4 regions of the Caenimonas aquaedulcis genome follow, and region 4 is predicted to be linked to each of the others. Evidence: predicted binding sites of a transcription regulator. Region 4 holds the regulator's gene; each other region holds the start of a gene.
The links. The regulator sigma-54, encoded in region 4, starts transcription at its own class of promoters, with help from an activator protein. The targets are predictions, from matches to a motif close to TGGCANGNAANCTGCTTT.
Positions count from the first base shown of each region.

Region 1: I5803_RS12730 (pilin) is a predicted target of sigma-54. The motif match lies at 4,988-5,005, and genes of this name have one in related genera.
Region 2: glnA (type I glutamate--ammonia ligase) is a predicted target of sigma-54. The motif match lies at 4,414-4,431, and genes of this name have one in related genera.
Region 3: I5803_RS13190 (ammonium transporter) is a predicted target of sigma-54. The motif match lies at 3,918-3,935, and genes of this name have one in related genera.

Region 1 covers NZ_JADWYS010000001.1:2,632,634-2,640,490, forward strand. The annotation lists gene I5803_RS12710 (glycosyltransferase) at 1-1,200, opposite strand, end outside; gene I5803_RS12715 (hypothetical protein) at 1,197-2,381, opposite strand; gene I5803_RS12720 (hypothetical protein) at 2,378-3,202, opposite strand; gene I5803_RS12725 (glycosyltransferase family 2 protein) at 3,205-4,374, opposite strand; gene I5803_RS12730 (pilin) at 4,479-4,952, opposite strand; gene I5803_RS12735 (GspE/PulE family protein) at 5,117-7,531, opposite strand; gene I5803_RS12740 (3',5'-cyclic-nucleotide phosphodiesterase) at 7,528-7,857, opposite strand, start outside.
Region 2 covers NZ_JADWYS010000001.1:53,005-60,861, forward strand. The annotation lists gene I5803_RS00255 (YVTN family beta-propeller repeat protein) at 1-814, shown strand, start outside; gene I5803_RS00260 (polysaccharide deacetylase family protein) at 780-1,607, shown strand; gene I5803_RS00265 (sterol desaturase family protein) at 1,610-2,593, shown strand; gene I5803_RS00270 (EI24 domain-containing protein) at 2,604-3,470, shown strand; gene I5803_RS00275 (competence/damage-inducible protein A) at 3,445-4,269, shown strand; gene glnA (type I glutamate--ammonia ligase) at 4,478-5,896, shown strand; gene I5803_RS00285 (hypothetical protein) at 6,035-6,520, shown strand; gene glnL (nitrogen regulation protein NR(II)) at 6,465-7,604, shown strand; gene ntrC (nitrogen regulation protein NR(I)) at 7,643-7,857, shown strand, end outside.
Region 3 covers NZ_JADWYS010000001.1:2,739,530-2,747,386, reverse strand. The annotation lists gene I5803_RS13215 (SDR family oxidoreductase) at 1-426, shown strand, start outside; gene rbp (RNA-binding regulator) at 496-990, opposite strand; partial or broken gene rbp (RNA-binding regulator) at 1,268-1,657, opposite strand; gene I5803_RS13200 (zf-HC2 domain-containing protein) at 1,832-2,017, opposite strand; gene I5803_RS13195 (sigma-70 family RNA polymerase sigma factor) at 2,023-2,586, opposite strand; gene I5803_RS13190 (ammonium transporter) at 2,645-3,847, opposite strand; gene metX (homoserine O-succinyltransferase MetX) at 4,086-5,204, shown strand; gene metW (methionine biosynthesis protein MetW) at 5,201-5,785, shown strand; gene chrA (chromate efflux transporter) at 5,962-7,350, shown strand; gene denD (D-erythronate dehydrogenase) at 7,369-7,857, shown strand, end outside.
Region 4 covers NZ_JADWYS010000001.1:3,046,945-3,054,801, forward strand. The annotation lists gene I5803_RS22440 (hypothetical protein) at 1-97, opposite strand, end outside; gene I5803_RS14600 (PsiF family protein) at 220-435, opposite strand; gene argS (arginine--tRNA ligase) at 551-2,224, shown strand; gene I5803_RS14610 (SPOR domain-containing protein) at 2,242-2,934, shown strand; gene I5803_RS14615 (thiol:disulfide interchange protein DsbA/DsbL) at 2,953-3,603, shown strand; gene lptA (lipopolysaccharide transport periplasmic protein LptA) at 3,706-4,317, shown strand; gene lptB (LPS export ABC transporter ATP-binding protein) at 4,326-5,102, shown strand; gene I5803_RS14630 (RNA polymerase factor sigma-54) at 5,124-6,686, shown strand; gene I5803_RS14635 (THUMP domain-containing class I SAM-dependent RNA methyltransferase) at 6,683-7,857, shown strand, end outside.

The DNA.
Region 1 (7,857 bases), 410 kb from region 4:
GCCCCTGCGGTCGTGCGCGGCGTGGTGCAGCACCAGGCGTTCCAGCGCCGCGTGCGAATCGCGCGGGTAGGTTTCCACGCCTTCGTCGGCAAGTTCGGCAAAGCAAGGCAGGTCGCTCGCGATCACGAGGCTGCCGCGGGTGCGCGCCTCGACCAGAGGCAAGCCGAAACCTTCCGCGAGTGACGGAAACACCAGGGCGCGGCAATTCGCGTAGGCGAAGTCGACTTCTGCGTCGGTGGCATCGAAGAGCGCGAGGAGCCGCCTGCCCTGCTCGGGATGCTGGCGCACGCGCGCGATCAGCGCCTCGCACTCGGCGCTGGCGCGCCCGATGAGGAGAAGCCGAGCCGGTTCGCCGCGCGCCCACAAGCGTTCGAAGACTTCGAGCAGGAAGCCGTAATTCTTCTTGGGCTCGAAGGAGCCGATCGCCGCGAAGGTGGGTCCGCCGCGCGTGAAGGCCTCGAGTTCGTCGCGCGGCCTGCGGCCCGCTGCCGGCGTGCGCACCGGATCGCTGCCGAGGCGGAAGTGGCCCGTGGGCGGCAAGGCCATTGCCGTTTCGCGTGCGAAGAGGTGAAGATCGTCTTCGGTCGCGCGGGAAATGCACACGACCGCATCGGACAGCGGCAGCATGCGCTGCAGCCACAACCTGAAAATCGGCGGCACCAGCTTGTGCGTGAAGTCGGGATGGCGCAGCGGAATGAGGTCGTACATCAGCAACACGACGCGGGCACCCTGCGCGCGCGCCTTCGCCGCGGCGATCCACACGGGGTAGTTCCACGAGGCATCGAACAGCAGCAGGACGTCGCCGGGGGAGAACGCAACAGCGGGTTCCGTGCGGCTCAGCACATCGAAGGTCTTGCGGCTGGTGGTGGCCCAGATGAAGCGCAGCAGGCGCCAGGGCAGCACGTGCAAGGCGATCAGTACGAGCCGCCGGAAGAACGCACCCGTGATCCAGCGAAAGAGACGCGCCGCCGGCGCATCCGCACAGGCGTCCGCACGATGGATGGTCGCCGCGAGCGCATCCGGCGCCATCTCGCGAAACCCCTGGGTGTGGAAGGACACCGTCCGGAAATCGATCCCTTCGACAGCGCAGAGGCTGCGCAGTTCTTCCTCGAGCCGCCGCACCGTGCGGGTGATGCCGACCGCCACACGCTGTGTGCGCGTGTAGCTCACATCCATGAACACGCGCGGCGCCGCGCTCATATGGTGCGCTCCCAGGGCAGGCCCGAGCGGCCCTGGACCTGGTTGCAATCGATCTTGAAGCCCGGCGCGAGCACCTCGTCGATGCGGCCGAGGTCCACCGAGTTCAGTGCGCGGTAGTACTTGTAGAACACACGGCCATCATCGAGCACGTACAGCTTGAAGTCGGAGCCGGGGTAGCCCCGCACCGCGCCTTGCGGAATCCGCAGGCTGACTGTCTCGTTGGGCGGGAAAATGCGCGGACAGGTGCGCTCGAGCTTGGCGAAGACCTCTTCGGCGCGCGGAAGCAGTACGGGCGCATCCTTTGAACGCTCGCTGGCGCGACGCGCGAGGGTGCAAAGCCAGAAGCCGTGGATGCCTGCGCGGCCGGCGGCCTCGTCGGCGAGCTTGCTCGAGGCCATGCCCGCCAGGCCGGTGGAGCGCATGAGGCGGCACTTTCCGGCGTCCTCGAGCGACAGCCCCTGCCTCGCCAGCAGCCCGTCGATGGCGAGGCCCAGCTGCGGATCGAGCCGGTCCCCTTCCTGGCCGCCGGGCACCGTCGGGAAGATCACCTTCAGCGGGCCAGGCGCGGCGATCAGTGCCTGGGTGCGCAGGCCTTCCTTGGACTTGTCGGCCAGGCCGGGTTGCGTGGAGATGTTGACCCAGCGCGATTGCGGATGGAACCGCGGGGCGATGAGCGAATACGAGATGCTGGACAGCGTCACATAGGTGGCCGGCTGCGCGGCGACGTCGGCCGGTACCTCCACCGGGAATGGCTCGCCCTCGCCCCACACCACGTGGCCCCAATACCGCCAGGGGCTCACTTCGTGGATCACGAACACCTGGCAGAGCACCATGCCGGCCGCGAGCGTGAGGCGAAAGCTTCGGCTGAGCGGAATCAGCTGGAGCATGCCGATGCACAGCGGTCCCGCGATGAGGAGGAAGGGAATGAAATACCGGCCGTTGCCCGTGGTGGTGAGCCAGGGCACGAACGCGACCGCCGTGAAGGCGAGCAGCACGAGCGGCGCGGATTTCCTGCGTTGCTCGCCGCGCGCGAGCACCAACCACATCAGCGCAAGCAGGATCAGGAACACGAAGCGGAAATCCGGCGCGATGATTTCCACGTACACCGCACCGTCGGGCGAGGCCATCGCGATGGGCCTCAGGATGGCATCGCGCCAGGTGTCGGGCAGGAATCGGATCATGGTTGGCGCCAGCCGGTCCAGGCGCGCAGCCCCTCGAACCAGTAGTCATAGAAGGGATAGACCGGATCGCCGTACCACGTCCACAGCAACCAGCCCCAGTATCCGTAGAACACGAGGAAACCCACGAGCGTAGCCACGCACCCCCACACCACATGCGCGCCGCGCTCGGGCCATGAGCGGCCGTGCAGCACCCACAGCAGGGGCATGAGGATCGCGAGCGGGCCGTTGCTCAATTTAAAGGCTACGGAGGCCCCCGCGAAGAGCCCGGACAACAGCGGTAAGCGCGCAGGCGCCAGGACGCTGCCGGTGGGCGCAGCAGAGGGCTCCATCGCCAGCGCGATGGCCCACACGAGCGGGATCGACGCCATCACGTCGTTGGCCGTGGAATCGAACAGCGACAGCACGACGCCGGTGAGGAACGCCAGGGCGACACCCAGCACACGCATGGCCACGCCATACCAGCTCGCTTCGGCAACGCAGCGCCGCGCCAGCATCCAGAGCGGTGGTACCGCCGCCAGGTTGATGGACGCGAGCACGGCGCCCGCCCAGGTTCCCGGCATGCCCGTCTGAAAGAGCTTGTAGAACGGCCAGTAAAGGTAGGGGTACTGGAACGACTGGTACGACGCCGCGAGGAAGTCGCGGTCGAAGCGCGGATGCTCGGCGATCCAGCCCAGATAGATGTGGTGGTTGAGCGCATCCCACGACAGGCCGATGCCGCCGAGCGACACAGGGATCGCCACGAAAAGCGCCCAGGCGATGCACAGGATCGCCGCGAGTTCGAGGCGTGCGGAAGGAGGCGGGAAGTTGCGCAGGCGCTGCATGGTCATTCCACGCGTGCGGAACGCCAGCAGAAGTGCAGGGCCCCGGCGAAGAAGGAGCCGATGGTGGCCTGCATGCCGGTGGCCATCAGCGTGACCGCGGGGATGGCGGATCGCATGGTCTCGAGCGGATCGAGCGGGCCGAACCCGCTGCGTCCCCAATCGAACGTGAGCCACAGGGACCAGACCAGGCCCGCGAGGAAGACCGAGAGGCCGAGCAGCAGGCCGTTCTCGATCGTGAAGGAGGAGCCCCAGCGGGTCATCCAAGGCGGCTCGGCCACCAGCCCCGCGAGCACTGCGATCCACTTGGTGAGGACGGCAAACAGGATGAACTGGACGCCCAGGATGGTCGCCCCTCCGAGGTACAGCAAGGTGTGGATGCCCAGGGGGATGGGTCCCACCTGTGGGCCCGCGAGGCCCAACAGCAGGCCGGACAGCCCCGCGACGAGGAGCGCGATGCCGGGGTAGAGAAACAGCCATCGCGGGCAGAACAGCAGCAGGAAGCGCAGGTGACGCCATCCGTCGCGCCAGGTGCGCAGGTGCGGCGGCCGGCCGCGGCCGTCGCGCCGCAACGCGGTGGGGACTTCCTCGATGCGCAGGCCCGCCAGTGCCGCCTTGGCGATCAGTTCGCTGGCGAATTCCATCCCGGTCGTGATGAGGCCCAACTGCTGCACGGACTCGCGCGAGAAGCCGCGCAAGCCGCAATGGAAGTCTCCGATGTGCGTGCGAAAGAAGAGTCGTCCGATGAAACTGAGCACGGGGTTGCCGAGATAGCGATGCAGGAAGGGCATCGCGCCCTGCGCGATGCCGCCCTGGAAACGGTTGCCCATCACGACGTGCGCGCCGCCGCGCAGTTGCTCCACGAATCCGCCGAGACGCGAGAAGTCGTAGCTGTCGTCCGCATCGCCCATGATGACGAAGCGGCCCCTTGCACTGGCGATGCCGGCTTGCAGCGCCGCGCCGTAACCGCGCTGCGGCACCCGTACGACACGGGCGCCGGCCGCTTCGGCGATCTCCACGGAACCGTCGGTGGATCCGTTGTCGGCCACGAGGACCTCGCCGCGAATACCCGAACCCTGGATGAAGTCGCGCGCGGCGCGCACGCATGAGCCCAAGGTCCTCGCCTCGTTCAGGCATGGCATGAGGACAGTCAGTTCGCAGGTGGTATCGGTCATTGGCAGCAGGAGCGGCTCGATTATCGGTGCACCAAAGAAAACGAGCGGCCTGGGCCGCTCGTTTTGCGTTTTCTAGAGAATCACCGGCTGCATGCCGGGGATCATCAGCCGCGGCAGGAGCCGGGCAGGTACTTCGGCAGCACGCCGTTCGTGGGCGCCGGGCCGCAGACCCACTTGAACACGGCGGAACCGAGGTTCGCCGGGACGGCGGCGGTCGTCGTATCCGTGGCGTAAGGCGTCAGGATGATCTTCTTGTCGTCGATGTTGGTGTCGTTGAAGCCGGTGGCTTCCACAGTGACCACGCCATTGGAGTCGGTGTGGATGCTCTTGACGTACTTGCTGGTCTGCGACGAAGACTCGCAGCCCCAGCCGTCAGCGGCAGGGGTGGTGCTACCGGACTGGTAGACCTCGGTGATGGTCGTACGGCAAGCGGATGCGGCCAGAACGACCTCCGACATCTTCGCGCGCTTGGTGTAGTCCTGGTACGCGGGCAAGGCCACAGCGGCCAGGATACCGATGATCGCGACCACGATCATCAATTCGATAAGGGTGAAACCCTGTTGCAGTTGACGCTTCATGGAACCTCCGGAGTTGTGTGAAGAAGCGGGGCAACTTTGCAAGTGCTGTGCCAGCCCATCCGTCGCCGGAAAGTATGCAGTTTTTGGCGGATTGAACGGGTCCGAGCTGCCGAAATCTGGCTACAGGGACACTTCCGGCGACATTTTTGTCGCCGGAGCGAACACTATTTGATGCAGACGGACCGTACCTGCTTCAGGTCCGTCATCCCCATCATGATCTTTTCCATGCCGTCCATCTTCAGGGTGCGCATGCCGCCTTCCACCGCCGACGCGAACAGCTCCGCCACCCGGGCGCGTTCCTGGATCAGGCGCTTGGTGGGGTCGTCCGCGACGAGCAGTTCGTGCAGGCCGATCCGGCCCTTGTAGCCTGTCTTGTTGCACTTGTCGCAGCCGTTGGCCTTGTAGAACTTCAGCCGGCCGTCCTGCCCATAGAGCTTGACCCAGTTCTCGTAGAGCTTCTTCGCCTCGCCTGCATAGTCCGCCTTCCAGGCGGCGGAGTGCCGCAATTCCTCGGCATATTCGGTGACGAACAACTTGACCTCGTCGGCATCGGGGAAGTACTCCGTCTTGCAGTCGCAAAGCTTCTTGGCCAGGCGCTGCGCGAGGATGCCGAGCAGGGCGTCCGCAAAGTTGAACGGGTCCATGCCCATGTCCAGCAGGCGGATGATGGATTCCGGCGCCGAGTTCGTGTGCAGCGTGGAGAAGACGAGGTGGCCCGTGAGCGAAGCCTCCACGCCCATGGACACTGTTTCCTTGTCGCGCGATTCGCCGACCATGATGATGTCGGGATCGGCGCGCAGGAAAGCCCGCATCACCAACGCGAAGTCGATGCCCGCCTTCTTGTTGATCTGCACCTGGCGAAGGCCCTTCTGCGTGATTTCGACCGGGTCCTCCGCCGTCCAGATCTTGGTGTCCGGCGTGTTGAGGAACTTCAGGATGGAATGCAGCGTGGTCGTCTTGCCCGAACCCGTCGGCCCGCAGACATAGAACAGGCCATAGGGCTTGCTCACCGTCTTTTCGAGCCGCTCCTTGTTGTGCGGGGTGAGTCCCAGCTTCTCCAGCGGAATCGGCTCGCCCGCGGCGAGGATACGCATGACCACGTCCTCGACGCCGCCGGCGGAGGGGATGGTCGCGACGCGCAGCTCGATGTCCAGCGGTCCGAACTTCTTGAACTTGATCTTTCCGTCCTGGGGCTTGCGCTTCTCGGAGATGTCGAGGTCGCACATGATCTTCAGGCGCGTGACCATCGCCTGCCGGAAATGCGCCGGCACCTCGATGTAGGGCTGCAGGCTGCCGTCGATGCGAAAGCGGATGCCCGTCTTGGCCTTGCCCGGCAGGGGCTCGACGTGGATGTCCGACACCTTCATGTTGTAGGCATCGACGATGACCTTGTTCACGAACTTCACCAGTTCGTTGTCGGCGGCCGCGGAGTCACCGAAGTCCTCGGAGCCCTCGTCGTCCACCGGCGCGCTGAGGTCGGCCAGCAGCTCGTCGATCGACGCGCCTTCCTCGCCGCCCGCGCCGTAGATCTGCGCGAGCGTTTCCTCGAACTCGGTTTGGGTGGTGACGCGATAGGTGAACTTCGACAGGCGGGAGAACACCTGCGGCACGATGCGCGAACCCCTGGTCGCCTCCGGGTCCAGGCACATCACCACGAGGCCCTCAGGCGATTCCTCCAGCGGGATCCAGCCCTGCTCCTGCAGGAATTCGCGCTTGAGGCTCCCGTGCAACTGCTCCGACCGGATGCGGCCCGCGTTGAAGGGCTCGTAGGGCATGCCGAAAAACTTCGCGAGCGAAGGCCCGATCTGGGCGGGCCGGATCGAGAAGCTCGCCATCAGCACATGCTCGACGGGCTTGGCTTCCTCGCGGGCCTGCTGGATGCAGTGCGCGAGTTCGTCCGCCGTCATGACGCCGGCAGAAACCAGCCCGTCGTACTTGGTGGCGCGGCGGCGCTGGCCTTCCTCGGCCTTCTGCATGCGCTGGCGGATCGCGGTGGCGAGGGTCTTGCACAGCTGTGTCGCGCCTTCGACCTCGAGATCACCGAACGGCTGGTCGCTCTTGTTGTTGATCACCTGCAGCACGCCGTGCAGGGTCTCGCCATCGAGGATGGGAACGATCATGAGCTGCTTGGTGCGGTATCCCGAGCGGCGGTCGATCTCCTTGGCAGTCGCGAAGCTGAGCGCCGGGTCGATGCGCTTGAGCGCCTCCTCGTCGTAGACGTCGGCGATGTTCAGCATGCGCTTGCTGAAGGCGCAGTAACCCGCGAGGCTTTGCGCGCTGATCGGCAGCTTCAGTTCCTTGCTGCTGTTCAGGCCCGTCTTGAGTTTGGAGACGATCGCGGTGCGGTCTTCGTTCACCGCGTAGAGCGTCAGGCGGTCGGCGTTGAACAGCTTGCAGATGTCCGGGCTCGCGTCCAGGATGATCTGGTCGATGTTCTCCGTCTCGTGGATCTTGGTGGTGACGACCTGCAGCTGCTTGTAGAACAGCGCCTCGAACGACACGCCGCGCTTTTCCGGCGGCAGCATCTGCGAGTCGTAGAACGCCTGCGAGTCCTTTTCCGGTTTCAATACCGCATTCATAGGTCGAACTCCTGCCCCGCCCGAAGCCAGCGGATGTCATGTGTCACGTTGGGGCCGAAAGGCTGCGTCTGGTCGAACTTCTGGATCTCCGCCATGATCAGCTCGGTCTCCGCCGGCTTGGTGTGCGTGATGTAGATCGGGAAGGACTTGGTCTTGTCGATGCAATCCAGCTCCTCGGCCAGCGCATGCGGCGACAGGTGCAGGCTGCGCTTGGCGAGGTCCTTTTCGCGGTTGCTGAACGCCGTCTCGATGATGAGCGCCGCGACGTTCATTTGGTTGACGCGGCGCCAGAACGCCGGATTGCGCTCCGTATCGCCGCTGAAAAT
Region 2 (7,857 bases), 3.0 Mb from region 4:
CAAGGAGCCGCACCACCTCTATATGACGCCGGACGAGAAGTCCGTCATCGTCGCCAATGCCTTCGGCGATTCGCTGACCTTCATCGACCCCCGCACGGCCGAGATCCAGCGCACGGTCAAGGGCATCCCCGATCCGTACCACCTTCGTTTCTCCCCCGACATGAAGTGGTTCGTGACGGCGGGCAACCGGCTGAACCACGTGGACATCTACCGCTGGGACGGCGCCAACCCGACGCTCGCCAAGCGCATCGCCACCGGCAAGACACCCAGCCACCTCTGGATCGACACGAAGAGCACGACCGTCTACTCCAGCATGCAGGACAGCGACGAGCTGGTCGCGATCGACCTCGCGACGCAGGCCGTGAAGTGGCGCATCAAGACGGGCCCGATGCCCGCCGACGTCTTCGGCACCGGGGACGACAGGTTCCTGCTGGTCGGGATGACGGGCGGGGAGAACGTCGAGGTCTACGACGTGACAGGCCCGCAGCCGCGCCTGGCCAAGAAGATCAAGACCGGGCAGGGCGCCCACGCCTTCCGCGCGGCCGGCGACAAGCGTCACGTCTACGTCAGCAACCGCGTGGCCAACACCATCGGCAAGCTCGACCTGCAGACCCTCGAAGTCGTCGACAGCTACTCGGTGCCCGGCGGCCCCGACTGCGTGGACGTGATGGCCGACGGCAAGACGCTGCTGGTCAGCTCGCGCTGGGCCAAGCGGCTGAGCGTGCTCGACACGGTCACGAAAAAGGTCGTGCATCAGGTCAAAGTGGGCAAGTCTCCCCATGGCGTCTGGACGCTGGACCACGCGCCTCGCTAGCGCGAAGCGGGTCGCCGCCGCGCTCGCGCTGGTGGCGATCGCCGCGCCGGTGGGCAGCCAGCCGCGCGCGCCCGACTGCGCGAAGCCCGTCTACCTCACCCTCGACACCGGCCACATGGAAGTGGCCCCGCTGATGGCGGAGGTGCTCGCGCGCCAGCACGTGCTCGTCACCTTTTTCGCGGCCAACGAGAAGACGAAGACCGGCGACGGCAGCCTGGGCGAGCACTGGGCGCCCTGGTGGAAGGCCCGCGCGGCCGAGGGCCACGAATTCGCATCGCATACCTTCGACCACGTCTATTGGCGCGGGGACGCCGCGGGTTCGCCGCAGCGGTTTCGCGTGCGGCCTTCGGCGGGCCCGGACGAAGGGCGCGATTTCACCTGGGATACGACGCAGTACTGCGCCGAGGTCGGCAAGTCGGCCAAGCGCCTGGAGCAGATCACCGGCAAGAAGCCGCTGCCGCTGTTCCGCGCCCCCGGCGGCAAGACTTCGCCCCAGCTGCTGGCCGCCGCGAAGTCCTGCGGCTACGCGCACGTGGCGTGGGCGCCGGCGGGTTTCCTCGGCGACGAGCTGCCCAGCGAGCGCGTGAGCAACGCCACGCTGCTCAAGAATGCGCTGAATGGCATCCGGCCGGGCGACATCCTCGTCGCGCACCTGGGCATCTGGTCGCGCAAGGAACCTTGGGCGCCCGCCGTGTTCGAACCGCTCATCACCGGGCTCAAGGACCGCGGCTTCTGCTTCAGGACGCTGCGCGACCATCCGGCATATCGTGACTGGATCGCCAGCCACCCCTGACCATGGACGGACTCGAGGACCTTTTCGCCACCGCGCAGCAATGGCTGTTCGAGACGCTGATGCAGCCGGCGATGTTCGCGCTCGGCCTCGGCCACCTGCTGGAAGACGGCTACGCCGCGGCGGGCTGGCTGCTGGTCGGGCTCGTGCAGATCCTCGTGCTGGTCGCGGTGATCGGCCCACTGCAGAAGTGGAAGCCGGTGGAGCCGGTGACGGACCGCGTGGCGGTGCGCACGGACATCCTCTACACGCTGATCCACCGCCTGGGCGTGTTCCGCGTGGCGCTCTTCTTCCTGGTGGAGCCGTGGTTCGACGCGCTGTTCGGCGTGCTGCACGTGGCGGGCTACACGCCGTTCCAGCTCGACCAGCTCTGGCCGGGCTTCACCGACGCGCCCTGGCTCGCCTTCGCGCTCTACCTCGTCGTGTTCGACTTCGCGGACTACTGGATCCACCGGGCGCAGCACAGCCTGGAGTGGTGGTGGGGCCTGCATTCGCTGCACCACTCCCAGCGCCAGATGACGATGTGGAGCGACAACCGCAATCATTTGCTGGACGACCTGCTGCGCGACAGCCTGCTGGTGCTGCTCGCGCAGGTGATCGGCGTGGCGCCGGGGCAGTTCGTCGCCATCGTGGCCATCACGCAATTGAGCGAAAGCCTGCAGCACGCCAACCTGAAGCTCTGGTTCGGCCGCGTGGGCGAACGGCTGTGGATCAGCCCGCGCTTCCATCGCCTGCACCACAGCATCGGCATCGGCCATGAAAGCGGCGACGCCCGGCCCGTGATGCCGCAGGGGCGCAGCCCCGCGCTCGGCGGGCACAACTTCGGCGTGCTGCTGCCGTGGTGGGACATGCTGTTTCGCACCGCGAATTTCGAGCAGCGCTACGACCCTACCGGCGTGCGGGACCAGGTGGAGAAGGGCCGCGACTACGGGCGCGGTTTCTGGTCGCAGCAATGGCTGGGCGTGAAGCGCCTCTTCGGCAAGGCATGATGTCGGCTCCATGAGCCTGCTCCTCGATTCCTTCTGGCGCGCCGTCGCCTACTGCCTGCATCCCCGCGTGATCGCGCTGTCGTTCCTGCCGCTGGCGGTGATGGTGGTGCTGTCGCTGGTGCTGGGCTATTTCTTCTGGGCGCCGGCCGTGGAGGGCGTGCGCGCGATGCTGGAGGCGTCGGACCTGCTGCGCGCGGTGTGGAACTGGCTGCAGGGCGTGGGCGCGGGCGGGCTCAAGACCGTCGCGGCGCCGCTCATCGTGATCTTCGCGGTGACGCCGGTGCTCGTGCTCATCTCCCTGCTGATGGTCGCCGCCTTCATGACGCCGGCGCTCGCGTCCCTGGTGGCCGAGCGCCGTTTCCCGGCGCTGGAACGCAAGAAGGGCGCGTCGCTCGCGGGCAGCGTGCTGTGGTCGCTCGGCTCGACCCTGCTCGCGGCCGTCGCGCTCATCGTATCCCTGCCGCTGTGGGTGGTGCCGCCGCTCATCCTCATCCTGCCGCCCCTGATCTGGGGCTGGCTCACCTACCGCGTGATGGCCTTCGACGTGCTGGCGGACCACGCGAGCCGCGAGGAGCGCCGCGAGATCTTCCGCCGGCATCGCGGCTGGCTGCTGGGCATCGGCGTGCTGACGGGCTACCTCGGCGCGGCGCCGAGCGTTCTGTGGGCGTCGGGCGCGCTCTTCGCGGCGGCGTTCGTGATCCTCGTACCGGTCGCGATCTGGATCTACACGCTGGTTTTCGCCTTCTCTTCGCTATGGTTCGCGCACTACGCCCTGGCGGCGCTGGAGCAGCTGCGCGCCAGCCAGATTCCTCTTCCCAACGTGGCACCCCCGGCACCGCCGGCACCCCGAAATGAACCCCACATCATCGACCTCTGACCCGCAAACGGTCGGCCTCGTCATCGTCGGCGACGAGATCCTCTCGGGCAAGCGCGCCGACAAGCACATGCCCAAGCTCATCGAACTGCTCGCCGCGCGCGGGCTGCAGCTCGGCTGGGCCGAGTATGTGGGCGACGCGCCCGAGCGAATCACCGCGACGCTGAAACGCGCCTTCGACTCCGGGGACCTCGTCTTTTCCTGCGGCGGTATCGGCGCGACGCCGGACGACCACACGCGCCAATGCGCCGGCAAGGCGCTGGGGGTGGAGCTCGAACTGCATCCGCAGGCCGAAGCGCTGATCCGCGAGCGCATGCAGGACACCGCGCGCGAGCAGGGCATCCCTTACGTGCCCGACCGCCCGGACAACATCCACCGCCTGAACATGGGCGTGTTTCCCAGGGGCGCGGCGATCATCCCCAACCCGTACAACAAGATCCCGGGCTTCACCGTCGGCCACGTGCACTTCGTCCCGGGCTTCCCGGTGATGGCCTGGCCGATGATGGAATGGGTGCTGGACACGCACTACAAGCACCTGTTCCGCGAGAAGGCCTATGTGGAGAAGTCGGTCATCGTGTTCGGCGCGATGGAGGCGAGCCTGACGCCGCTCATGGAGCAGGTCGAGCGCGAGCATCCGGGCGTGAAGGTGTTCAGCCTGCCGAGCGTGGACCATCCGCAATACGGCCGCCACATCGACCTCGGCGTGAAGGGCGACCCGGCGCTGGTCGATGCGGCCTATGCCACCCTGCTGGCCGGCCTGAACGCTTTCGGCGCCAAACTAGGCCCCGAATTGGTGCGCTGAGCCCCTGCGCACTGTTCAGGTGCCACCTCGGAGTTGCACCATGATGGTGCGGAACTCATCCGAATGCGCAAGGCTCCCGTAGGGAAAAGCGCTCAGGATCGGGGACAATCGCCCAGCTTCGGGTGGGCAGCCATGCACCAGCTTTGGCACAGAAACTGCATTCCAGAACCCGTACCCCTTTCAACACACCCATCCACAGGAGAATTCGATGGCAGCCAAGAACGTCGCAGACGTCATGAAGATGGTGAAGGAAAACGAAGTCAAGTTCGTCGACTTCCGTTTCACCGACACCCGCGGAAAAGAACAACACGTCACTGTGCCGGTGTCGCATTTCGATGAAGACAAGTTCAGCGCCGGCCACGCGTTCGACGGCTCGTCCATCGCGGGCTGGAAGGGGATCGAAGCCTCCGACATGCTGCTCATGCCGGACCCGAACACGGCCAACATCGACCCCTTCTTCGAAGAGACCACGCTGTTCCTGTCCTGCGACGTGCTGGAGCCGGGCGACGGCAAGGCCTACGACCGCGACCCGCGCTCCATCGCGCGCCGCGCCGAGGCTTACCTCAAGGCGTCGGGCCTGGGCGACCAGGCCTTCTTCGGACCGGAACCCGAATTCTTCATCTTCGACGACGTGCGCTGGGGCAACGACATGTCCGGCTCGTTCTTCAAGATCGACGAATACGAGGCGCCGTGGAACACGGGCAGCAAGCTCGAAGGCGGCAACAAGGGCCACCGCCCGACCGTCAAGGGCGGCTATTTCCCCGTGCCCCCGGTCGACAGCACGCAGGACCTGCGCGCCGAGATCTCGCTGATCCTCGAATCCCTGGGCATCCCGGTCGAAGTGTTCCACCACGAAGTGGCGGGCGCGGGCCAGAACGAGATCGGCACCAAGTTCAGCACGCTGGTGCAGCGCGCCGACTGGACCATCCTGCTCAAGTACGTCGTGCAGAACGTCGCCAATGCCTACGGCAAGACCGCGACCTTCATGCCCAAGCCCATCGTCGGCGACAACGGCTCGGGCATGCACGTGCACCAGTCCGTGTGGAAGGACGGCAAGAACCTGTTCGCCGGCGACGGCTACGCGGGCCTGTCGGACTACGCGCTGTACTACATCGGCGGCATCATCAAGCACGCCCGTGCACTCAACGCCATCACCAACCCCGGCACCAACAGCTACAAGCGCCTGGTGCCCGGCTTCGAGGCGCCGGTCAAGCTCGCGTACTCCGCGAAGAACCGCTCCGCTTCCATCCGCATCCCGTACGTGGCAAACCCGAAGGGCCGCCGCATCGAGGCGCGCTTCCCGGATCCGCTGTGCAACCCGTACCTCGGTTTCGCGGCCCTGCTGATGGCCGGCCTCGACGGCGTGGAAAACAAGATCCATCCGGGCGAAGCCGCCACGAAGGACCTGTACCACCTGCCGCCCGAAGAAGACGCGAAGATCCCGACCGTCTGCCACAGCCTGGACCAGGCGCTGGACTACCTGGACAAGGGCCGGGGCTTCCTGACCAAGGGCGGCGTGTTCACCGACACGATGATCGATGCGTACATCGAGCTGAAGATGCAGGAAGTCACGCGCTTCCGCATGGCGACGCACCCGGTCGAGTACGACATGTACTACAGCCTGTAATTAATCACAGTCTGTGGTTTAAAAGGGCGGCGCATGCCGCCCTTTTCCTTTTCGAATCAAGCGCTTAATTGGCTTTTCTGAGAAGTTGCGCGATACTGGCAGGCCGTCCTGAGCATTTTCGGATGCGAGGAGATAGCAATGAAATCCGCCTTCCTGGTTCCGCTTGCAGCCCTCTTTGTGGTGGCCAACAGCCACGCACAGATCTTCCGCTGCACCGGTAACGTCTACACCAACAACGCCGCCGAGGCCAAGGCCAACAACTGCAGGCCCATGGAGGGCGGCAACATCACCGTCGTCGAGGGCACGAGCGTCAAGACCACCAACGCACCGGTGCGCGTGGCGACGGCCCCGCAGTCCGCGGCCGGTCCCGGCCAGCGCGTGGACGCCGACGACCAGCGTGCGCGCGATTCGGATGCGCGCGGCATCCTCGAAGCCGAACTCAGGAAGGCCGAGGCGCGGCAGGCCGAGCTGCTGAAGGAATACAACAACGGCGAGCCCGAAAAGCTGGGCCCCGAGCACCGCAACCACCAGAAATACCTGGACCGCGTCGCGGAACTGAAGGCCAACATTGCGCGCAACGAAAACGACATCGCCGGCATCAAGCGCGAGCTCGGCCGCAAATAAGAACGAGTTCCGCAACCCCAAGGCGGCGCAACCGGAGCGCTTCCAGTCGCTCGACCTGCTGGCCACGCTGGTGGCCGTGGTGGCCGCAGACGGATCGGTGCTCTTCGCCAACTCCGCGCTCGAAGACGCGCTGGGCATCTCGCGCCGCACCATCGAAGGCTCCAACCTCCCGCAGTGCTTCACCGAGCCGGTGATCCTGCAGAACGCCCTCGAGGGCGCGAGCAGCAATGAATTCGCGGCGCTGCGCTACGACGCGCGGCTCGTGCGCCAGGCCGGCGCCGATTCGCTGCCCGTCCACGTCGTCGTGGCGCAGACGGACAAGCCCGGCGAGTTCGTCGTGGAGCTGCTGCCGCTGGAGGCGCAGGCCCGCCAGGACCGCGAGGAGCGCCTGATCGACCAGGCGCAGGCGAACAAGGAATTGATCCGCAACCTCGCCCACGAGATCAAGAACCCGCTCGGCGGCATCCGCGGCGCGGCGCAGCTGCTCGAGATGGAGATCGAGTCCAGGGACCTGAAGGAGTACACGCGCGTCATCATCCACGAGGCCGACCGCCTGCAGACGCTGGTGGACAGGCTGCTGGCCCCGCACCGGCGGCCGCACGTGGTGGGCGACGTGAACATCCACGAGGTGTGCGAGCGCGTGCGCTCGCTCATCCTCGCGGAGTTTCCCAAGGGCCTGCGCGTCGTGCGTGAGTACGACACCTCCATCCCCGAGTTCCGCGGCGACCGGGAGCAGTTGATCCAGGCGGTGCTGAACATCGCCCACAACGCCTGCCAGGCGCTGGCCGACCGCATTTCCGCGGGCGATGCGCAGCTGGTGTTTCGCACGCGGATCGCCCGGCAGGTGACTTTCGGCAAGCAGCGCTACCGACTGGCACTGGAATTGCATGTCATCGACAACGGGCCCGGCGTGCCGGACTCGATCAGGGATCGCATCTTCTATCCGCTCGTCTCGGGGAGGGAAGGCGGTTCGGGGCTGGGGCTGACGCTTGCACAAACATTCGTTCAGCAGCACCATGGCCTGATCGAGTGCGACAGTGTCCCCGGACGGACGGATTTCAAATTGTTGATTCCGTTGCCATGAGAAATGTGCGATTGACCTGAGGCGACAAGATAAAACCGATGAAGCCGATCTGGATCGTTGACGATGACCAATCCATCCGCTTCGTGCTCGAAAAAGCGCTGTTGCGGGAAGACCTGCCCACGCGCAGCTTCACCAACCCCCGCGAAGTGCTGCAGGCCCTCGAGGCGGGCGACGACGACAACGGACCGCAGATCCTGGTGAGCGACATCCGCATGCCGGGCGGCTCCGGCCTGGACCTGCTCACCAAGGTCAA
Region 3 (7,857 bases), 310 kb from region 4:
ACCTTCCATCCGTTCATCGACGCGATGGTGCGGCGTGGCTCGGGGGCTCTGGTGGGCATCGGCAGCGTGGCCGGCATTCGGGGCTTGCCCGGCCACGGCGCTTACTGCGCGAGCAAGGCGGCAGTCATCAGCTACTGCGAAAGCCTGCGCGGTGAATTGCGGCCGGGCGGTGTGAAGGTCGTGACGATCTGCCCGGGCTACATCGACACGCCGCTCACGCGGCAGAACCGTTACTCGATGCCCTTCCTCATGCAGCCCCAGGACTTCGCGGCCCGCGCCTTCGATGCGATCTCGCGCGGGGCGAGTTACCGGGTCATCCCGTGGCAGATGGGTATCGTGGCCAAGCTGCTGCGCCTGTTGCCCAACTGGCTGTTCGACAAGGCCCTGGCGGGACGCCCGCGCAAGCACCGTCAATCGCAGCGCTGAGCTACGGGACCGCCCAAGCAAAAGGCTCCCGCGGGAGCCTTTGTCGTTGTGGAGCGTTGCAGCCGGCGATCAGTAGCCGCCGCGGCTGCCACCGCCGCCGCCGCCGCCGCGCGGACCGGAGCCGTAAGGGCTGCGGAACCCGCCGTCGCCCCCGCCACCCCCACCGCCGCCGCGGCCGCCGTAGCCGCCCCCACCGCCTTCGCGACGGCCACCGCCGCCGCCGCCGCCACCACCGTAGCCGCCGCCACCTCCGCCGCCGCCGTAGCCCCCACCGCCGCCACCGCCACCGTAGCCGCCGGTGCGCGGGGGACGCGATTCCATCGGCCGGGCCTCATTGACGACGACGCTGCGGCCGCCCAGGGGCTGGCCGTTCATGCCATTGATGGCGGCTTGCGCCTCGGCATCGCTGCCCATCTCCACGAAGCCAAAGCCTTTGGAGCGCCCGGTATCGCGCTCCATCATGACCTTGGCGCTCGTCACGGAACCGAACTGGCTGAAGGCCTGCTCGAGATCGCTGTCGCGCACGGAATAAGGCAGGTTGCCTACGTAGAGTTTGTTGCCCATCGATTGGGACTCCTAAAAAAGCTGATGACTTGAGCGATGGAGTCCCGAAAACGCATTTGTCTGAACCCGGAGCAACGCGAAAAGTGACCTGTACACCGCAATCCTCGCGTGAATACTGCAACCACGCTTTTCCATTATGGAACAGATATCCACGCCGAGTGCAAGGGCGGAAGGCCCGCGCAGCCTCACGAAAACCCTAGATTTCGGGCATGAAAAAAGGGCCCGTGGGCCCTTTGTTTTCAATCAGGCTGCGAAGCCTGGCTGATCAGTAGTTGCGACCGCCGCCGTAACCGCCGCCGCCGCCTTCACGACGGCCACCGCCGCCGCCGCCGCCGCCGTAGCCGCCACCGCCGCCACCACCACCGTAGCCGCCGCCGCCACCACCGCCGCCGAAGCCGCCGGTGCGCGGGGGACGCGATTCCATCGGGCGGGCTTCGTTGACCACGAGGCCGCGGCCACCGACCTGCTGGCCGTTCATGCCTTCGATGGCAGCCTTGGCTTCAGCTTCGTTGCTCATTTCGACAAAGCCGAAACCCTTGGAGCGACCCGTGTCGCGTTCCATCATGACCTTGGCGCTGGAGACCGAGCCATATTGGCCGAAGGCCTGCTCGAGATCGCTGTCGCGGTAGGAATAGGGCAGGTTGCCCACGTAAAGTTTGTTGCCCATGAAGGGACTCCTGAAAAAGATGAACGCTTGAAGCGATGGGAGTCCGAAAAACGCAATCAACAAACCACGCGAAACCGACCATTCACCGCAAACCTCGTGCCGCGCGCGAACGCGACACGCGGCCATTATCGGCTATCCGGGGGTTTTGTGTGGGTTTACCTTGCTTTGCAGGGATTAATCGTCGGTGTAGCTGCGCCAACGCCTGAAAGCGTTGCGCATGGTCAACACTTGGCGCTCGAAGACCGGGCAGGCGGCGCACGCCGCCAGGTGCAGCTGCAGCGCGGCCCTCTCCAGCACGGGCAAGGGCTTGTCCTCCCTGGCGATGAGCAGGGCGGCCACTTCCTTGCAGGTACGTCGCATCGGGTTCATTGAGCGGCCACGCGGCCAAACCAGTGGAGTTCCAGGCATTCGCGCAAGCGCAGGCGGGCGCGGTGGAGCTGGACGTAGAGATGGGTCGGCGTGAGGCCGAGCTCCTTACAGATTTCCTCGCTGTCCAGCTCCAGCCACTCGCGCATCAGGAACACCCGGCCCATCGCCGCGGGCAATTTTCCGGCGCAGGCGTCCAGCACGGCCAGGAACTGCCGGGATTCGAGTTCCTGCTCCGGGTTGCCCCAATCGGCGGGGGCCTGCTGGAAGTGGCCGTCCGCCTTGAACATCAGCGCGTCGAGTTCCTCGCTGCCGTCGCCCTCGTCATCCGTGAGGGCCACCTCGCGCCTGCGCTGCCGCAGGATGTCGAGCACCTTGTGCTTGAGGATCCCCACCAGCCAGGTCTTGAGCTGGCTGCGGTTGCCGAAGGACTGCGGCTTGGCCAGCGCCGCGAGCATGGTGTCCGACACGGCATCTTCGGCCCAGGCGTCGTTGCGAAGCTGCAGCCTCGCAAAGCGCATCAGGTAGCCGCGATGTTGCGCGAGTTCGTGCTCGATGGTCATGGGTTGCCTTGCTCAGCCGGAAATCATCGCACGCCGCCCCTGACCCGGGAATGACTGACTACCAGGTGGCTTCCCGCTCCGGGGTGGAGCCGATCCGGTGGATCGCGAGGTCCGCGCCCTCGTGCTCTTCCTCGGGGGACAGCCGCAGCCCAGACACGGCGCGGATCGCGCCATAGACCGCAAACCCAGCGGCCATCGCCCATGCGATGCCCATCAACGTGCCGATGGCTTGGGCGCCCAGGCTGACCCCGCCGAGCCCGCCCAACGCCCTGGACCCGAAGATGCCGGCGGCCACGCCGCCCCAGGCACCGCACAGGCCGTGCAAGGGCCACACGCCGAGGACGTCGTCGATCTTCCAGCGGTTCTGCGTGAGCGTGAACATGGCGACGAACATCGCGCCCGCGACCGCGCCGACCACCAGCGCGCCGAGGGGATGCATCAGGTCCGAACCCGCGCACACGGCGACGAGCCCGGCGAGCGGCCCGTTGTGCACGAAGCCCGGGTCGTTGCGGCCGACCGCCAGCGCCGCCAGCGTGCCGCCGACCATCGCCATCAGCGAATTCACGGCGACGAGGCCGGAGATCTTGTCAATCGTCTGCGCGCTCATCACGTTGAAGCCGAACCAGCCCACGGTGAGGATCCAGGCGCCCAGCGCCAGGAACGGGATGTTGGAGGGCGGGTGCGCGGAGATCGCGCCGTCCTTGCGATAGCGGTTGCTGCGCGCGCCGAGCAGGATCACGGCCGGCAGCGCGAGCCAACCGCCCATCGCATGCACGACGACCGAGCCGGCGAAGTCGTGGAATTCTTCCCCTGTGGCGGACTTGATCCAGTCCTGCAGGCCGAAGGCGTGGTTCCAGGCCACGCCCTCGAAGAGGGGATACACGACGCCCACCAGCACCGCCGTCGCGACGAGCTGCGGCCAGAATCTCGCGCGTTCGGCGATGCCGCCCGAGATGATCGCGGGAATCGCCGCGGCGAAAGTCAGCAGGAAGAAGAACTTGACCAGTTCGTAGCCGTTCTTCGCGGCGAGCTGCTCGGCACCGACGAAGAAGCTCGTGCCGTACGCCACGCCATAGCCGACGAGGAAGTAAGCCACCGTCGAAACGGAGAAGTCCGCGAGGATCTTCACCAGGGCGTTGACCTGGTTCTTCTTGCGGACGGTTCCGAGCTCGAGGAACGCGAATCCGGCATGCATGGCGAGCACCATGATGCCGCCCAGCAGGATGAACAACGCGTCTGAGCCCTGTTTTAGTGCTTCCATGGATTCCTCTTGGATGAAGTTGCCTGTTATTGGTGCGTTTCGAAGGGCCGAGCCCGTGTCGCACCACAATGAAGCAAAAACTGCGCCAGAAGCGTGCGGGGGATGTTTTGCAGGGCTTGCGCTACACTCGAACCACAGCGCCGATTTGCTCCAGCTTGCGGGCGCTCAATAAATTCTGCTAAAGATCGATCGGCGCACCCGGCCTCGCTTCTTTGGCGACGCCGGGTTTCTTTTTGCCATGATCGTTTCGCCGCAATCGATGTCCTTTCCCGATCCGCTGCCGCTGCGCAGCGGCGCCTCGATCCGCGGCTACTCCCTCGCCTACGAAACCTACGGGACGCTCGACGCCGACAAGAGCAACGCGGTGCTCATCTGCCACGCGCTCAATGCGTCGCACCACGTCGCCGGAACGTACGCCGGCCAGGCGGACTCCGAGGGGTGGTGGGACACGATGATCGGGCCGGGCAAGCCCGTGGACACGGACCGCTTCTTCGTGATCGGCGTGAACAACCTGGGCTCCTGCTTCGGCTCCACCGGCCCGATGCATGCCAACCCCGAGACGGGAAGGATCTACGGCGCCGACTTCCCCGTGGTCACGGTGGAGGACTGGGTCGACGCGCAGGCTCGCCTGCTCGACGGGCTCGGCATCCGCACGCTGGCCGCCGTCATGGGCGGCAGCCTGGGCGGCATGCAGGCCCTGTCCTGGACGCTGCAATACCCCGAACGCGTGCGCAACGCGGTCGTGGTGGCGAGCGCTCCGAACCTCACGGCCGAGAACATCGCCTTCAACGAAGTCGCGCGCCGCGCGATCGTGACGGACCCGGACTTCCACGGCGGCCACTTCTACGAGCATGGCGTCGTGCCCAAGCGCGGCCTGCGCATCGCGCGGATGATCGGGCACATCACGTACCTCTCCGACGACGTCATGAACGAGAAGTTCGGGCGCCAGCTGCGCGAGGGCGTCGTGCGCTACACCACCCAGGACATCGAATTCCAGATCGAGAGCTACCTGCGCTACCAGGGCGACAAGTTCAGCGACTACTTCGACGCCAACACCTACCTGCTCATCACGCGCGCGCTGGATTATTTCGACCCGGCCCTCGCCCACGACGGGAGCCTCGCGAAGGCGCTCGCGGTGGCGCGTGCGAAGTTCCTGCTGGTGAGCTTCACCACCGACTGGCGCTTCGCGCCGGCGCGCAGCCGCGAACTGGTCAAGGCGCTCCTGGACAACGGCCGCGACGTGAGCTACGCCGAGATCGATGCGCCGCACGGCCACGATGCCTTCCTGCTGGAGGATGCGCGCTACCTCGGCGTCGTGCGTTCTTACTTCAACCGCATCGCGCGGGAGGCGGCATGAGCGACCACGCCACCATGCAATCCATCGCGCGGCTCGTGCCGCAAGGCGCGCGCGTGCTCGACCTCGGCTGCGGCGACGGCGCACTGCTGGACCTGCTGCAGCGCGAGCGCGGCTGCAGCGGCTACGGCATCGAGATCGCCGACGACAACGTGCTCGCGTGCGTGAAGCGCGGCGTCAACGTGATCCAGCTGAACCTCGACGAGGGCCTGTCGATGTTCGACGACGCCTCGTTCGACGTCGTGCTGCAGATCGACACGCTGCAGCACCTGCGCAACGCGGAAACGATGCTCGTGGAAACCGCGCGCGTCGGCCGCTGCGGCGTGGTGGCGTTCCCGAATTTCGCGCACTGGCCCAACCGCCTGTCGATCGCGCGCGGGCGCATGCCCGTGACGCGGCGCCTGCCCTACCAGTGGTACGACACGCCGAACATCCGCGTGGGCACCTACAAGGACTTCGAGGTGCTGGCCACGAAGAACCGCCTCACGATCCTGGATGCCTATGGTCTGCAGGACGGCCGCGAAGTACGCGTACTACCCAACGCGCGCGCGGGCACGGCGGTGTTCAAGTTCGAGCGGGGTTGAAACTTCGCCGCGCTGCGGTACGATGGCGGCACGGGACTTTCAGCCTCCCGGTCCTTCATGGATAGACGGTGTCCCGTCCAAGCGCTGGCAACTTCTCGTATGGAGTTTTCCACCGTGGACACCGTATCCGCATTCCATTGCCCCCCGAATTCGCCACATCCTGCAGGTGGGACACGATGACCGTCGAAGCACAGGGCGCCGGCGAGCGCACAACACCGGCGCCGGTGAGTTTTCGCGAGGCCTTGCGCTTCTGGACGAAGCTGGGTTTCATCAGCTTCGGCGGCCCGGCCGGGCAGATCGCGATCATGCATCGCGAGCTCGTCGAGCAGAAGCGCTGGATCTCCGAGCGCCGCTTTCTCCACGCGCTCAACTACTGCATGCTGCTCCCCGGCCCCGAGGCGCAGCAGCTCGCCACCTACATCGGCTGGCTGATGCACCGCACCTGGGGCGGCATCGTCGCCGGCGGCCTGTTCGTGCTGCCCTCGCTGTTCATCCTCATCGGGCTCAGCTGGGTCTATGCCGCGCACGGGGATGTGGCGTGGGTCGCCGCCCTCTTCTACGGGATCAAGCCTGCCGTGGCCGCGATCGTGCTGCAGGCGGTGTGGCGCATCGGCGGCCGCACCTTGAAGCATCCGCGCAAGGTGCCGCTGCTCTGGGCCATCGCGGTCCTGAGCTTCATCGCGATCGCAGTGCTCGACATTCCCTTCCCCTGGGTCGTGCTGTGCGCGGCGGCGGTGGGTGCGTGGGGCGGCAGGTACCTCCCGGCGCAGTTCGCGGGCGGCGCGGGACACGCAAGCAAGGCCGCGGCGGCGCCGGGCGCCGCCTTCATCATCGATGACCACACGCCGACGCCAGGGCACGCCCGGTTTCGCAAGTCCCGCCTTGCGATCGTCGTGCTGGCCGGGGCGCTCCTCTGGCTGTTGCCCATGGGCGCGCTCGTGGCGACGCAGGGCGCGGGCGGCACGCTCACCCAGATGGGGTGGTTCTTCACCAAGGCCGCGATGCTCACCTTCGGCGGCGCATACGCGGTCCTGCCGTATGTTTACCAGGGCGCAGTGGAACATTTCCACTGGCTGTCGGGGCCGCAGATGATCGACGGGCTCGCGCTCGGGGAAACCACGCCGGGGCCGCTCATCATGGTGGTGGCTTTCGTCGGCTTCGTCGGCGGGTGGGCAAAGCAGGTGCTCGGCCCGGACATGCTCTTCGCAGGCGCCGCACTGGCCGCGACAGTGGTCACGTGGTTCACCTTCCTGCCGTCCTTTCTGTTCATCCTCGCGGGCGGCCCGCTGGTGGAGGCGACGCACGGCAACCTGAAGTTCACCGCCCCGCTCACGGGCATCACCTCGGCGGTGGTCGGCGTGATCGGGAGCCTGGCCGTGTTCTTCCTGGCGCACATCGCGATCGTTCCCGCCAAAGGAGCCGCGGGGGTCCACGTGGACTCCGTGGCGCTCGCCATCGCCGCGGCGGCCGCCGTTGCCTTGCTGCGTTTCAAGGTCGGCGTGATCCCGGTGATCGCGGGCTGCGCCCTCGCCGGCCTCGCGCTGCGGCTCTCCGGCATCGCGTGAGCGCGGTATGCTTGAAGGATGAACATCCTCATCACCGGCGGTAGTGGTTTTCTGGGTGCGCGGCTGGCCCGCACGTTGCTGTCCCAGGGCAGCCTGTCCCTTGCGGGCGAGACGCAGCGCAGGATCGAATCCATCGTCATCGCGGACAGGGCGCCGCCGCCGGACGACCTGAAGTCGGATGCTCGGGTGCACTTCGCGGGCGGTGACCTGAACGAACAAATCGCGAGCGGCGTCATCCCGGCAAAGGGCACCGACGTCGTGTTCCACCTCGCGGCCGCCGTCAGCGGCGAGTGCGAAGCGGACTTCGACCTCGGCATGCGCAGCAACTTCGAGGCGACGCACGCCTTGCTGCAGGCCTGCCGCAAGCTCGGCACCCGGCCCACCTTCGTGTTCGCGAGTTCGCTCGCCGTCTTCGGAAAGCTGCCCAACGAGCCGATGCCGGAGATCATCGAAGACCGCACGCTGCCCACGCCGCAATCGAGCTACGGCATCCAGAAATACATCGGC
Region 4 (7,857 bases):
CGCCGGATGCCATGGGCGCGCCGGCGTGGCTGGCCGCATGGGCCGTGCCGAAGGAGAGGGCGACGCCGAGGGCCAGCAGGGACAGGAGTTTCTTCATGGGGGTACCTCTTGATGGAATGTTGGAACGCAGTAGCCACTGACATTCCAGCACACCCGGACGCCCCGAACAAGCGGAAGAGCCCGCCGAAGCGGGCTCCCGCACGCATCGTGGAGGCGGTGTCAGGCCTTGGCCTTGAGGCACGAGCTCATGAATTCCTTGCGCTCCGCCTTGTGCAGTCCCTTGGCCTTCGCCTCCTTGCTGCACGTGCCCATCTTGGTGGTTTGCCTGGCCTTGGGCGCCGCGCCCGAAGCAGTGGTGCCTGCGTCTTTCGCGGCTAGCGCGCTGCCGGCGAAGAGGGCGAGGGACAGGGCGATCATCGAGTACTGCTTCTTCATGGCATTTTTCCTTGTGTGTTGAGATATCCCGGTGCGGGACGCCAGATCAACGCCGCTGCTCATCCATTCGATGACGGCGCCGGGCCTGCAAATGTGCGCCCGGTAAAATCTCACAATGCTCCAGGTCAAACAAGAATTGCTCGGCGGCCTCGCTGCCGGGCTCGACAAGCTGTTGCCCGGTGCGGGCGACAAGGCGGCTTTCGAATCCCCCAAGGCGGCCGCGCACGGCGACTTCGCGTGCACGGCGGCGATGCAGCTCGCCAAGCCGCTCAAACAGAACCCGCGCCAGGTCGCCGAGGCGCTGCGCGCGCTGCTGCTCGAGGCGCCCGCATTCCAGCGCTGGGTCGATGCGGTGGAGATCGCAGGCCCGGGCTTCCTCAACATCCGGCTGAAGCCCGAGGCGAAGCAGCAGGTCGTGGGCGAGGTGCTTTCGGAAGGCCCGTCCTACGGCACGAAGCCCGCCAACGGCAAGAAAATGATGGTCGAGTTCGTGTCGGCCAACCCCACGGGGCCGCTGCACCTCGGTCACGGCCGCCAGGCCGCGCTCGGCGATGCGATTTGCCACCTCTACGCGACGCAGGGCTGGGCGGTGTGGCGGGAGTTCTATTACAACGACGCGGGCGTGCAGATCGCCACGCTGGCCACGTCGACGCAACTGCGCGCGAAGGGCGTCAAGCCCGGCGATCCGCAGTGGCCGGAGAACGCGTACAACGGCGAATACATCGCCGACATCGCGAACGACTTCCTCGCGAAGAAGACGGTGCACGCGGACGACCGCGAATTCACCGCGTCGGGTAGCGTGGACGATATCGACAGCATCCGCATGTTCGCCGTCGCCTACCTGCGCCACGAGCAGGACCTCGACCTGCAGGCCTTCGACGTGAAGTTCGACAACTACTTCCTCGAGTCGAGCCTGTACAGCACGGGCAAGGTCGAGCAGACCGTGAAGCAGCTGCAGGCCTCCGGCAAGACCTACGAGCAGGACGGCGCACTGTGGCTGAAGTCCACCGACTTCGGGGACGACAAGGACCGCGTGATGCGCAAGTCCGACGGCACCTACACCTACTTCGTGCCCGACGTCGCCTATCACGTGGGCAAGTGGGAGCGGGGATTCTCCAAGGTCGTGAACATCCAGGGCACCGACCACCACGGCACCATCGCGCGCGTGCGCGCCGGGCTGCAGGCCGCGGGCGTCGGCATTCCGCCCGGCTATCCCGACTACGTGCTGCACACGATGGTGCGCGTGATGAAGGGAGGCGAGGAGGTGAAGATCTCCAAGCGCTCCGGCGGCTATGTCACCTTGCGCGACCTCATCGAGTGGACGAGCAAGGACGCGGTGCGCTTCTTCCTCGCGTCGCGCAAGGCCGACACCGAATACACCTTCGACGTGGACCTCGCGGTCTCCAGGAGCAACGACAACCCCGTGTACTACGTGCAGTACGCGCATGCCCGCATCTGCTCGGTGCTGGCCGCGTGGGGCGGCGACGTCGCATCGCTGAAGAACGCCGACCTGTCGCCGCTGCAAAGCCCCCAGGCGCAGGCGCTGATGCTGCAGCTCGCGAAGTACCCGGACATGCTCGCCGGGGCCGCGGCCGACTTCGCGCCGCACGACGTCACCTTCTACCTGCGCGAACTTGCGTCGGCCTACCACAGCTACTACGACGCCGAACGCATCCTCGTGGACGACGAGCCCGTCAAGCGCGCGCGCCTCGCGCTCGTGGCTGCCTGCGCGCAGGTGTTGCACAATGGTTTGGCGGTGCTCGGCGTGAGCGCTCCGCAAAAAATGTAAGCGCCAGGAAACCCACAGTGAAGACCCAACAACGCGGCAACGTCATCGTCGGCATCATCATCGGCGTGGTCCTCGGGCTCGCCGCGGCCCTCGCCGTGGCGGTGTACGTCACCAAGGTGCCCGTGCCCTTCCTGAACAAGGGGCAGAGCCGCACCGCGGAGCAGGACGCCGCGGAAATGCGCAAGAACCGCGACTGGGACCCGAACGCGCCGTTGTACGGCAAGAACCCCGCCAAGCCGCTCGCGCCCGCGCCCGGCGTCCCGGCGCCGGCGCCCACCGTCGTCACGCCCGGCGCGGTGGCCCCGGCGGTGCCGGTGGCGACCATTCCCGGCCCGGGCAGCTCGCCTGCTGCGTCCGCGCCCGCCCGTGCGGCGAGCATCGCGCGCGCCGCAAGCGCCCCGGCGCCGCAGGCGAAGAGTGCCGATCCGCTGGGCGACCTGGCCGCGTCGCGCACGGCCGTCGCCGGCGGCGACCCGTTCTTCTATTTCGTCCAGGCCGGCGCCTTCCGCACCGCGGAGGACGCGGAGGCGCAGCGCGCCAAGCTGTCGCTCATGGGCATCGAGGCCAAGGTGACCGAGCGCGAGCAGGCCGGCCGCCAGGTGTTCCGCGTGCGCGTCGGCCCCTACGACAGGAAGGAAGACGCCGACCGCCAGAAGGAAAAGCTGGAATCCGGCGGTGTCGAGACGGCGCTGGTGCGCGTGCAGCGCTGACAGGAAGGAAAGAGCGACATGAATCGACGCGAGTTTTCGCAAGGCGCCGCCTGCATGGCGGCTGCCATGGCGCTGGGCCTGCCCGGCGCCGTGTTCGGCCAGGCCCGCAGGCCGGACGATGGATCGGAATACCTCACGCTGGCCAAGCGCGTGAACGTGGACGCGCCCCCCGGCAAGATCGAGGTCGTCGACTTCTTCTGGTACAACTGCCCGCACTGCAACGCCTTCGAACCCTCGCTGGTGGCGTGGATGAAGAAGCTTCCGGACGACGTGGTGGTGAAGCGCGTCCCGGTGGCCTTCCGCGAGGAGATGGTGTTCCAGCAGCGCCTCTACTACACGCTCGAAGCGATGAACCGCCTCGACCTGCACGGCAAGGTCTTCAATTCCATCCATACCGAGCACGTGCCCGTGCACCAGCCGGCGTTCATCCTCGAATGGGCGGGCAAGCAGGGGCTGGACAAGGCGCGCTTCCAGGAAATCTACGGCTCCTTCGGCGTCACCGGCAAGGTGCGCCGCGCGATCGAGCTGGCGGATGCCTACAAGGTCGCGGCCGTCCCGGCGCTGGGCGTGGCCGGCCGGTACTACACCGATGGCGACCTCGCGCAGAACATGGACCGCGCGCTCCAGGTCGTGGACTACCTCATTGCCGAGTCGCGCAAGGCCAGGTAACTCCCTCGTCAGCAAAAGCCCAAGCAAAAAGCCCGCCATGCGGGCTTTTTGCTTGGGTCCGCCAACCGGGCCCGATACAATGCCAGCAAGATTCATGCCTCTATGAAACAACCCTACGTCCCCCTCCTGCTCGCCCTGGCCCTGGCTCTTGGCGGTGGCACCGCCCGCGCCGAGAAGGCGGACAAGGCCAAGCCCATGAACATCGAGGCCGACGCCCTGCGCTACGACGACCTCAAGCAGACCAGCGTCTTTACGGGCCGCGTGGTGGCGACCAAGGGCACGCTCGTGATCCGGGGCGCCCGCATCGACGTGCGCCAGGACGCGGAGGGCTACCAGTACGGCGTCGTCACGTCCGAGCCCGGCAAGCTCGCCTACTACCGCCAGAAGCGCGAGGGCGTGGACGAATTCATCGAGGGCGAGGGTGAAACCATCGAATACGACGGCAAGGCCGACAAGGTGAAGTTCGTCAAGCGCGCGGAGTTGAGGCGCTATCGGGGCGCCGCGCTGGCCGACGAGATGGTCGGCAGCCTGATCGTCTACGACAACAGCAACGACGTGTTCACCGTCGACGGCGGGCCTGCGAGTGCCGCCGTCGGCGGGCGGGTGCGCGCGGTGCTGTCGCCGCGCCCGGGGGCCTCGGCCGCCGCGGCTCCGGCCGCGCAACCGCCGGCCCAACTGCGGCCCAGCACCACCTTCGACGGGACGCGCAAGTGAGCGCCGTGATGCCGGACGCGCGGACCGCCGCGCCGCCTACGGGGCCCAGCCGCCTGCAGGCGCGCCACCTGCAAAAGACCTACGGCAGCCGCAAGGTCGTGAAGGACGTGTCGCTGGATGTCGCCAAGGGCGAGGTCGTCGGGCTGCTCGGCCCCAACGGCGCCGGCAAGACGACCTCGTTCTACATGATCGTCGGCCTCGTTCGCGCCGACGCCGGCGAGATCTCGATCGATGGCAAGTCCGTCGAGCACATGCCGATCCACCGGCGTTCGCGCCTGGGCCTGTCCTACCTGCCGCAGGAAGCTTCGATCTTCCGCAAGCTCAACGTGGCGGAGAACGTGCGCGCCGTGCTGGAGCTGCAACGCGACGCCGCGGGCCAGCCGCTCACGCGCGCCGAGATCGACAAGCGCCTCACCGCGCTCCTGCAGGACCTGCGCGTGGACCATCTGCGCGATTCGCCGGCGCTCGCGCTGTCCGGCGGCGAGCGGCGCCGCGTGGAGATCGCGCGCGCCCTCGCGACGCAGCCGCGCTTCATCCTGCTGGACGAGCCCTTCGCGGGGATCGACCCGATCGCGGTGATCGAGATCCAGCGCATCATCGGCTTCCTCAAGTCGCGCGGCATCGGCGTTCTGATCACCGACCACAACGTGCGCGAAACGCTGGGCATCTGCGACCACGCGTACATCATCAGCGACGGCCATGTGCTCGCGCAGGGCACGCCATCCGAGATCGTCAACAACGCCGACGTGCGGCGCGTCTATCTCGGCGAGCACTTCCGGATGTAGCTCTCCGCTTCGGTTACTTCCATGAAGCAAGGGCTTTCCCTCCGCGTCTCGCAGCATCTCGCGCTGACGCCCCAACTCCAGCAGTCGATCCGCCTGCTGCAGCTCTCCACGCTCGAGCTCTCCCAGGAAGTCGAGCAGATGCTCGACGACAACCCCTTCCTGGAAGTCACGCAGGAAGAGGCGCCGCGCGAGGAGTTCGGGCTGGCGCAGGCCGATGCGCCCGCCGTCGAGGAGTCCGGCGCGGGCGAAACCGAATTCGCCGATTACACCGGCACCTCTTCGGAGACCGCCGCGAGCAGCTCCGCCGACAGCGAGACGACCGCCACCGCCGACACGGAAATGAACGACTGGGACGGCGACGGCAGCACCGAGGTCGTTCCCGACGACGGCGAATGGGGCGGCGACGCGCCGGCGCGCAAGAACAACCTGGGCGGCGAAGACGTCGACGCCACGGACCTCGCGCGCGGCAACGAGTCGCTGCAGACGCACCTGCACCGCCAGGCGCTGTCCATGCGCCTGTGCGAGGAGGACCGCTTTGCGCTGCGCTTTCTCATCGAGTCGCTCAACGACGACGGCTATCTGGACGAATCGATCGAGTCGCTCGCCGCGAGCCTCGCGCCACAGGACCTGGAGCAGCAGGAAGAGCTCGTCCACCGCTTCACGGTCGCCCTGAACCTGCTGCACCACCTGGAGCCGGCGGGTGTAGGCGCCCGCTCGCTGGGCGAATGCCTGTCGCTGCAACTGCGCGCGATCCTGGCCGCAGGCGCCGCGCCGCCCGCCTGCGAGACGGCGCTGCGCATCTGCGGCCATCCGATGGAGCTGCTGGCGCGCCGCGACGTGAAGCGCCTCGTGCAGCTGTGCGGCGACACGGAGGCGCAGGTGAAGGCCGCGATCGGCCTCATCACGCGCCTGGAGCCCAAGCCCGGCCGCCGCTTCGTGGACGTCGAGCGCAACATCGTGATCCCCGACGTGCTCGTGACCAAGACGGGCCGCGCGCCGCAGTTCCGCTTCCGCGTGCAGCTCAATCCCGACGTGATGCCGCGGCTGCGCGTGCACGACATCTACGCGGGCGCGCTCAAGGCCCACAAGGGCGAGGGTCACCAGGCGCTGCAGCAGCGCCTGCAGGAGGCGCGCTGGTTCATCAAGAACATCCAGCAGCGCTTCGACACCATCCTTCGCGTGTCCAACGCCATCGTCGAGCGGCAGAAGAACTTCTTCGTGCACGGCGAGCTCGCGATGCGGCCGCTGGTGCTGCGCGAGATCGCGGACGAACTCGGGCTGCACGAATCCACGATCAGCCGCGTCACCACGGCCAAGTACATGGCGACGCCCTACGGCACCTTCGAGCTGAAGTATTTCTTCGGCTCGGCGCTCGGCACCGAGACGGGTGGCAACGCGTCGAGCACCGCGGTGCGCGCGCTCATCAAACAGTTCGTCGCCTCCGAGAGCGTGAAGAAACCGTTGTCGGACAGCCAGATCTCCGAGATGCTGAAAGAGCAGGGCATCGAGTGCGCGCGCCGCACTGTCGCGAAATACCGCGAGGCGCTGCGCATCGCGCCCGCCAACCTGAGAAAAGCCCTTTGAACGCCCTCCAGCTGTTTTTGCCCTGCGCCGCCGGCGTCGAGGGCTTCCTCGCCGACGAGGTGCACCGCCTCACCGGCCTCGCCGGGGACGACCTGCTGACGGGGCGCGGCGGCGTGTCGGTGCGCGCGTCCTGGCGCGAGGCGATGCGGCTGAACCTGCACAGCCGTCTCGCGCAGCGCGTGCTGGTGCAGCTGTCGCACACGCCCTATCGCAACGAGCAGGACCTCTACGAGGCGGCCTCCGCCGTCGCGTGGGAAATCTGGTTCACGCCGCGCGAGACCTTCAAGGTGGAGGTGACCGCGCAGCACAGCCCGCTCAAGAGCCTGAACTTCGCGGGCCTCAAGATCAAGGACGCCGTGGCGGACCGCTTCCGCCACAAGAGCGGCGAGCGGCCGAGCGTCGACGTGCAGTGGCCGCACGTGCGCGTGTATGCGCACCTGACGAGCGACCACGCGACGCTCTACATCGACACCTCCGGCGAGCCGCTCTTCAAGCGCGGCTGGCGCGAGGACAAGGGCGAGGCGCCGCTGAAGGAGACGCTGGCCGCCGCGATGATCGCCGCGAGCGGCTGGGACGCGAGCGTGCCGCTGTACGACCCGTGCTGCGGCAGCGGCACCATCGCGATCGAGGCCGCGCAGGTCGCGTGCAACATCGCGCCGGGCTTCCTGCGGCGCTTCGGCTTCGAACGCCTGCTGCCTTTCCAGGCGCATGTGTGGAAGGCGCTGTGGGAAGAAGCGCGCGAGATGCAGCGTCCGTCGCCCGTGCCGGTGTTCGGCAGCGACGTCGCGTTTCGCATGGTCGACTTCGCGCAGCGCAACGCGGAGCGCGGCGGCGTGGCCGACACGGTGCAGCTGCGCGGCGGCGACGCCCTGCAGCGCATGCCGCCGAGCGAGACGCCCGGCGTGATGCTGGTAAACCCGCCGTATGGCGAGCGGATCGAGACGGCCGGTGTCGCGGGCAAGTCGCAAGGCGGGCGCGAGCGCGCGGAGACGGAGGACGGCGGCGATTTCTTCGCCCAGCTCGCTTCGCACTGGAAAAAGAACTATTCCGGCTGGACCGCGTGGGTGCTCACGCCCGACCTGAAGCTGCCCACCCGCATGCGGCTGAAAGAGTCGCGTCGCGTGCCGATGTGGAACGGGCCGATCGAATGCCGCCTGTTCCGTTTCGACAT